Regions from separate parts of the Chryseobacterium sp. DZ-32 genome, predicted to be linked through region 3. Evidence: riboswitches for the same ligand, from Rfam matches in the RefSeq annotation. Region 3 holds a riboswitch; each other region holds the start of a gene.
What was found. Region 3 has a riboswitch for S-adenosylmethionine ahead of AC59HC_RS09640 (TonB-dependent receptor plug domain-containing protein). Riboswitches for the same ligand answer to the same signal wherever they lie in the genome.

Region 1 (2,270 bases), on a different contig from region 3:
ATTATTGATACTATAGATCTGGGAAACTTTTCCTGACTTTCTTTCTGCTTCAAATTCATCGATAAGACAAGCCACTGCCTTCTCTGCATCATTTTCATGAACCAGGATAGAAATTCCGTTTTCTACGGCCTGCTGAGAGATTACTCCTACACTGATACGCGCCAAAGTAAGCGCTTTAAAAATTCGTCCGTCAATCCCGATTTCTCCCAGGAAATCTTCTCCTTCAAATTTAACGATTGATCTGTTCTTCAAAAATTTTATTTCGTTAGCATTTTTCATTACTTCTATAAAATGTTTTTAATGATATTATTTAATTGTTGATATTCCATTAGGAAGGCATCATGCCCGTGTATAGATTGGATCTCGTGATAAGAAACATCTTTATTTTTCTCTTTTAAGTTTTCAAAACACATTCGGATTTCAGAAGCCGGGAAAAATAAATCTGTATCTACGGAGATCATGTGCATTCGTGCCTGTATGTTCTCCAGTGCTGTATCAGCAGCATTTATATTCATCAAGAGATGATTCATCAATTTGTAAGCTTTTAAACTAAATCTTTCGTTTAGTGCATTACCATGATAAACCAGCCAGTCTTCTGATTCCAGGCGTTGTTTGTCCTGATTATATTGGTTTTGAAATCTGTCATTGAGCGACTGCGGTGTTCTGTAGCACAACATGGCATGAATTCTTGCTTTCTGTAATGGTTCTTCCTTATCATTTAATAAAAATTTCTGAACCAGACACTGTGCATGAAGCCAGTCGTGCGTTCTGTAATCGCAGGCAATAGGAATAAAAATCTCAGCAAGATCCGGCTGCTGGGCAAGCATTTCCCAGGCAATACCTCCTCCCAGAGAGCCTCCTATAATGGCATATAAATTTTTGATCTGTAAAACTTCAAGCCCTTTCAGAAATATCGCAGCGATATCTGAAGGAGTAAAGTCTTCATAATCTTCAATTAAAAAATCGTCATATCCGTTTCCTGGTATATTGAAGCACAGAACGGTATACTGATCGGTATCAACAATCTGATTTTTCCCTACCAGCTGTTTCCACCAGCCTTTTTCTCCGGATACATTTGAGTTTCCGGTGAGAGCATGGTTGATTAAGACAACAGGGGCTGTAAACAGATCTTTCCCAAAGAGCTGATAGCTCAACGGGATATGGTATTCCTTTTGGGAATGAGTTTGATAAGAAAGATTAATATAGTTTAGTTCTGTTTTCAATTCTATTAAATTTTAATACAATTGAAAATGCCACAGGAAATGGCTGAAAAAGAACTTCAGTGAGTTATCTGTCCAAAATTATTTGGTAGAACGTAGCACCTTCTTTGCTTGCGCAAAGGGTTGCTAAGGTTTCATAGGGTCTAATCCCTCAACCTTTCTTGATAACATTTTCAATATTTGAATGAACGAATGGTGCAAAGGTAGTTCTTTTCTTTTAATTTCAAAAAAAAATTATTTTAATATTTAAAAAAGCCCTTAAATACAAGTATTCCAAGAGTATATTAATAATTATTCAGATGAAAAAAATTGGAATTACTTCTCAAAAAAACTAACTTCGTATGGAAAAGTGATGAGATATGACCGCCGAAAAAGATAGATTACAAGATACCAAATGGAAAAACTGGGGACCTTATGTAAGCAACCGGCAGTGGGGAAATGTACGCGAAGATTATAGCCCGAACGGGAATGCCTGGAATTTTACCAACCATAATAATGCAGAAAGCTATGCCTACCGTTGGGGTGAAGAAGGTATTGCCGGAATTTCTGATGTAAAGCAGCTTTTATGTTTTGCTTTTTCGTTCTGGAACAAGAAAGACAAAATGGTAAAGGAACGATTCTTTGGTTTGAGCAATCCTCAGGGTAATCATGGGGAAGACATCAAAGAAATCTTTTATTATCTGGATAATACACCTACTCATAGTTATATGAAAATGGTTTATAAATATCCCATCAATGAATTTCCTTACGATGAACTTGTTGCAGAAAACGGAAGACGCAGTAAAAAGGAACCGGAATATGAAATTTTCGATACTGGAATTTTCGATAATGATGAATATTTTGATATTTTCATTGAATATTGCAAGGCCGATCACAATGATATTCTTGCCAGAGTAACGGTCTGTAACCGAAGTCAGCATGAAGCACCTATTCTGGTAGCGCCTACTGTATGGTTCAGAAACAACTGGAAATGGGGATACAACACCTATAAGGCAGAGCTTAATGCTTCTCATGACGGAAGTATCAATATTGGACACGACAGTATCTCCA
Region 2 (2,270 bases), on a different contig from region 3:
ATAAGACTGCATCCGTATTAGCTGCTGTTACAGATTTCTGTCTGAATTCCTCTCTTTTATAGATATTGCTGATATGAACTTCTACTTTAGGTTTTCTGATATTTTTTAAACAGTCTGCAATCGCATATGAATAGTGAGTATAAGCCCCGGGATTGATCACTACTGCATCGAAGTCATCCTCCTGAAGCCTGTTAATAAGCTCGCCTTCAATATTAGACTGGTAATATTTTATATCATGAGCCTGAAACTCGGATTTCAAATTTTCCAAATAACTTTCCATAGAAACATTTCCATAGATTTCCGGTTCTCTTGTGCCTAAAAGATTGAGATTAGGCCCGTTGATGATTAAAACTCTCATACCATAAAATTAAAAACTTTTTTTAATTAATGGCCAAAAATTTCAATGTGATGTAGATTTGTTTCAATTGAGTTTTTAATAATGATATTTGTCATATTTAAATAAATGATAAAGCTTACAACTCCTTATTGTTATGGCTTTTATTAAAATTTTATGTTAATTATTAAAAATTTATCATGAAAAAATAATAAGTCTACTTGTTTTGTAGACTAAAAGTTTTTAGCTTTGCAACCATATTTCGATCGGCTTATAAAGAAAGATGGAGGGAACTGACCCTGTGAAGTCTTAACAACCTACCCTTAGGGCAAGGTGTTACGTTCAGCCTTTTAAGGAAAAATAAGCATTTGGTTTATCGTATTTATCGATGCCCTTTGCTGACTTTTCTGCAAAGGGTTAAATTTTAATATATGATAAATAAAATTGATTATGATTAGTAAAAATTTATTTAATTCTAAAGCCTGGATACCTCCGGTTGCGGCTTTTTTTCTGGGAGTCACCAGTGTAAGTGCTCAGAATTCCAGGGCGAAAAAAGATAGTCTTCATGAAAAGGAGCTTGATGAAGTAGTTGTGGTAGCTTACGGAAAAGCAAAAAGAAACAGCTATACCGGTTCTGTAGCCACCATTTCCAGTGATAAAATCAATAACAGACCTGTAACCAATATTACCAAAGCATTGGAAGGGCAGGTTGCAGGGATTCAGACTACCAGTGCCTCAGGGCAGCCGGGTGCGGTTTCTACTATCAGAATCAGAGGAATCGGTTCCATCAGTGCTTCCAGTGATCCTTTATACGTAGTAGACGGAATTCCTTTTGACGGAAATATTAACTCTATCAGCCCAAGTGATATTGAATCCATCAGTGTTTTGAAAGACGCTACAGCAAGTGCCTTGTATGGTTCAAGAGGGGCAAACGGAATTATCATCATCACTACAAAATCAGGAAAAAAAGGAGAAGCAAAAGTTAATTTTAATATCAGCCAGGGATTCTCCGGAAGAGCTGTCAAAGATTATGAACAGGTAAATACGGATCAGTACTTTCAATTATATTGGGAAGCGTTGAGAAACGGATATCAGTCCGGTAAAGTCTCTTCTCAGCAGGCTGCTCAGATGGCAACAGATAATCTTGTTTCTACTCTTGGAATTAATCCATATGGAACTGCTTATCCAAAACCGGTGGGAACAGATGGAAAATTATTGTCAGGGGCATCACCACTCTGGAATGATGACTGGAGAGATATTCTACAGAGAGTGGCATCAAGAAACCAGGTGGATCTTGATATCAGCGGAGGTAGTGATAAAAGTAATTACTTCTTTTCACTAGGGTATCTGGATGATAAAGGGATGGCGATTGAGTCTGGTTTTAAAAGATATAATACCAGGCTGAAAATTAATTCCGAAGTTAAAAAATGGCTGAATGTTGGAGTAAACTTAAGTTATACGAACAGTATTCAGCAGGCACCAACTTCTTCAGATTCCAAGGCAAGCAATATCATCAATGCCGCAAGGTTTATTCCTTCATTCTATCCTTATTATGAAAGAAATGCAGACGGCACTTACGTTTTAGATGCTGACGGAAATCCAATTTATGATTTTGGAAAATACAGACCTACAAATGCACTTCAAAATCAGAATGCTGCTGCAACGTTGCCTTTAGATAAAAACGAAAATAAAGAAGATAACTTTTCAGGAAAAGGATTCATGGAATTCACTTTCTTGCCGGAACTGAAATTCAAAACAAGCTTCTCAGTTGATTTGGTGAATTATAACGGACATTATTATTCAAATCCATTACTTGGGCAAGGTGCGGAAATTGGAGGTTCGGTGACGAAGACCAATACCAGAACACTTTCCTATACAACCAGCAATATTCTGACGTATGATAAAAAGTTTGGAAAGCATCATGTTAATGCATTAG
Region 3 (2,270 bases):
CCCGAATGTATTACTGAAATCCACATTCCAGCCATCCCATTTTCCTTTAATTCCGGCAGCAAGGGAATAATCATTTACAGTGGCTTCAATCTGAGGCAGATATCCGTTGGGAGTAACTGCATTAATATTCCTTTCATTGTTCGGAAGCCTGTAAAATCCTCCTGCATTTCCAAGACGGTAGCTGTAGCCTCCAAATGAATAAACCTTCCATTCGTCATTCACAGGAATTTCAGAGTTGAAGAAGAGCTGTCCGGACTGCAGTTTAGACTGCCCTGCTCTCAAACTGAAATCTTTTCTCTCCAATCCTCTGTAATTAAGCTCCTCAGAGGTAAAATCTTTACCCAATATTTTTTGAAGCTCAGAAATGCTGTTTGCCCCGGAAATCTGAGATTGAAAATCAGGTGCAAAATATCCAACCTTAGTTGCATACTGTTTAATGGTATTGATGATTTGCTGAGTATTGGAAGTATTGGTAATGTTTTTATACAAGCCGTCAATATTCACTCCATCCTGTAATGCCCGGTAATTAATGGCATTATAGGCGTTGAAAATATCTCCTTCCCTCACTCCTGCTCTGGAATAAGGATCACGGTATTGGGCGGAACCGGTAACATTAAAAAATCCGGTTTTACCTATTTTAGTGCCATAATTAAGGTCTACAGAAACAGTCTGTCCGTCTACCCCTCCGGAGAAATTATTGGCAACAGGTGAAGCATATCCCCCTAAGAATACCTGTCCGGAAAATCCCAGCCTTTTTTTCAGTCCGAGGTTTAGCACCCCCGCAATGGCATCAGATCCATACTGGGCAGCAGCTCCATCCCTTAAAACTTCTATTTTTTCCAATGCAAAAGCAGGAATAGCATTAAGGTCGGTTCCCACAGAACCTCTTCCCGGCGTAAGGGTAACATTAATCAGTGAAGACTGATACCTTCTTTTTCCGTTGAGTAATACCAAAACCTGATCCGGTCCTAATCCTCTCAACAGTGCCGGATCCACAAAATCAGTTCCGTCATTTACAGTATGTGATGTGGATGAAAATGAGGGTACGATATAGTTTAAAGCCTGGCTGATATTATTCGTCGGGCTCTGTTTTAAAATTTTAGATATATTAATGATGTCCACCGGAACAGGAGTATCGGTCAAAGATCTTCCGGAACCCCTTGATCCAAGGATAACCACATCTTCTATTTTCTTCGATTGTAAAGTGTCCGTCTGTGCGTAATAAAATGAAGAAATAAGCACGAAAGGAATAAAAATTCTTTTTTTGAAATTATGCATGTTTGTTGTGTACTTTTTTGTTGATGAAATTTGTTTTTTAAGCAATACAAATCCTGTAGCCCTAAATTGTAAGGTTACCATAGAATTCGAAATGTTTGTATTATTTTTTAGAAATAGAAAAGGCTAGAAGCAACAACACATGCGCATGTAGAAATGGCATGAGAACATATCAGAGTAATGAAGGCTCACTTCATGATCTGAAGAATAAAAAATTACTGATGGAATGTGATTTCCCTTGTCTTTAAACATTTGATTTTAACTTTAAAACAAAAATTCAAGATGGGAGTAATGATAGAATGATAAACATTTTTTCCGGAAGATCCGGCTTATCGATTGCAGCACCTTGCTTGTTTTTGCAGGTTGCTATCCCATCTAGAGATTCTTGATAATTACCTGGCAAAGATATAATTATTTCCGAAATAAAAAAAATTTAGCCTAAATTTTCGATTTTCAACATTTTAGCGTAACAAATTATCTTTTTCAGCGTCTAACCGGATAACAGTAAAACATTATGAAAAAAACAATTTTCGCTTTATCCTTACTAAGCTCTGTTTTTGTTTTTTCACAAGAAAAAAATAATAAACCACAGGAAAAGCAAATTGAAGGCGTAGTCATCACCAAAACTAAAAAAGCCGTTGAACAAAAAGCAGACCGTACTATTTTTGATTTTTCTGAGCAGCCTCAGCTGAATAACGGAAACGTTCTGGAAGGAATAAAGAAACTTCCGGGGCTTGTATCTACCGATATTGCAGGGATGATGTATCAGGGAAAAATGCTGGAAGTATATCTTAACGGAAGACCTCTGAACATCACTTCCAATGAATTGAACTCCTTCCTTGAAGGGATGCCGGCCAATTCCGTAGAAAGAATTGAAGTGATCACGCAGCCAGGTGCTGAGTTTCCGGCAACTTCCGGAGGTGCCATCATGAATATCATCACCAACAAAAATGCAAATAAATATTTAACCGCTACGTATTCAGGGAATTATTCTT

Region 1: it holds a riboswitch for S-adenosylmethionine, as region 3 does, so the genes downstream of both, AC59HC_RS05185 (alpha/beta fold hydrolase) here and AC59HC_RS09640 (TonB-dependent receptor plug domain-containing protein) in region 3, are expected to answer to the same signal.
Region 2: it holds a riboswitch for S-adenosylmethionine, as region 3 does, so the genes downstream of both, AC59HC_RS04400 (SusC/RagA family TonB-linked outer membrane protein) here and AC59HC_RS09640 (TonB-dependent receptor plug domain-containing protein) in region 3, are expected to answer to the same signal.

What each region holds. Positions count from the first base shown of each region.
Region 1 is NZ_JCAIOM010000003.1:297,873-300,142, reverse strand. It holds gene AC59HC_RS05190 (ACT domain-containing protein) at 1-279, opposite strand, end outside; gene AC59HC_RS05185 (alpha/beta fold hydrolase) at 285-1,223, opposite strand; SAM riboswitch class I at 1,285-1,391, opposite strand; gene AC59HC_RS05180 (MGH1-like glycoside hydrolase domain-containing protein) at 1,580-2,270, shown strand, end outside.
Region 2 is NZ_JCAIOM010000003.1:140,495-142,764, forward strand. It holds gene AC59HC_RS04395 (type II 3-dehydroquinate dehydratase) at 1-358, opposite strand, end outside; SAM riboswitch class I at 603-701, shown strand; gene AC59HC_RS04400 (SusC/RagA family TonB-linked outer membrane protein) at 785-2,270, shown strand, end outside.
Region 3 is NZ_JCAIOM010000007.1:101,505-103,774, forward strand. It holds gene AC59HC_RS09640 (TonB-dependent receptor plug domain-containing protein) at 1-1,278, opposite strand, end outside; SAM-I-IV-variant riboswitch at 1,575-1,672, opposite strand; gene AC59HC_RS09645 (outer membrane beta-barrel protein) at 1,790-2,270, shown strand, end outside.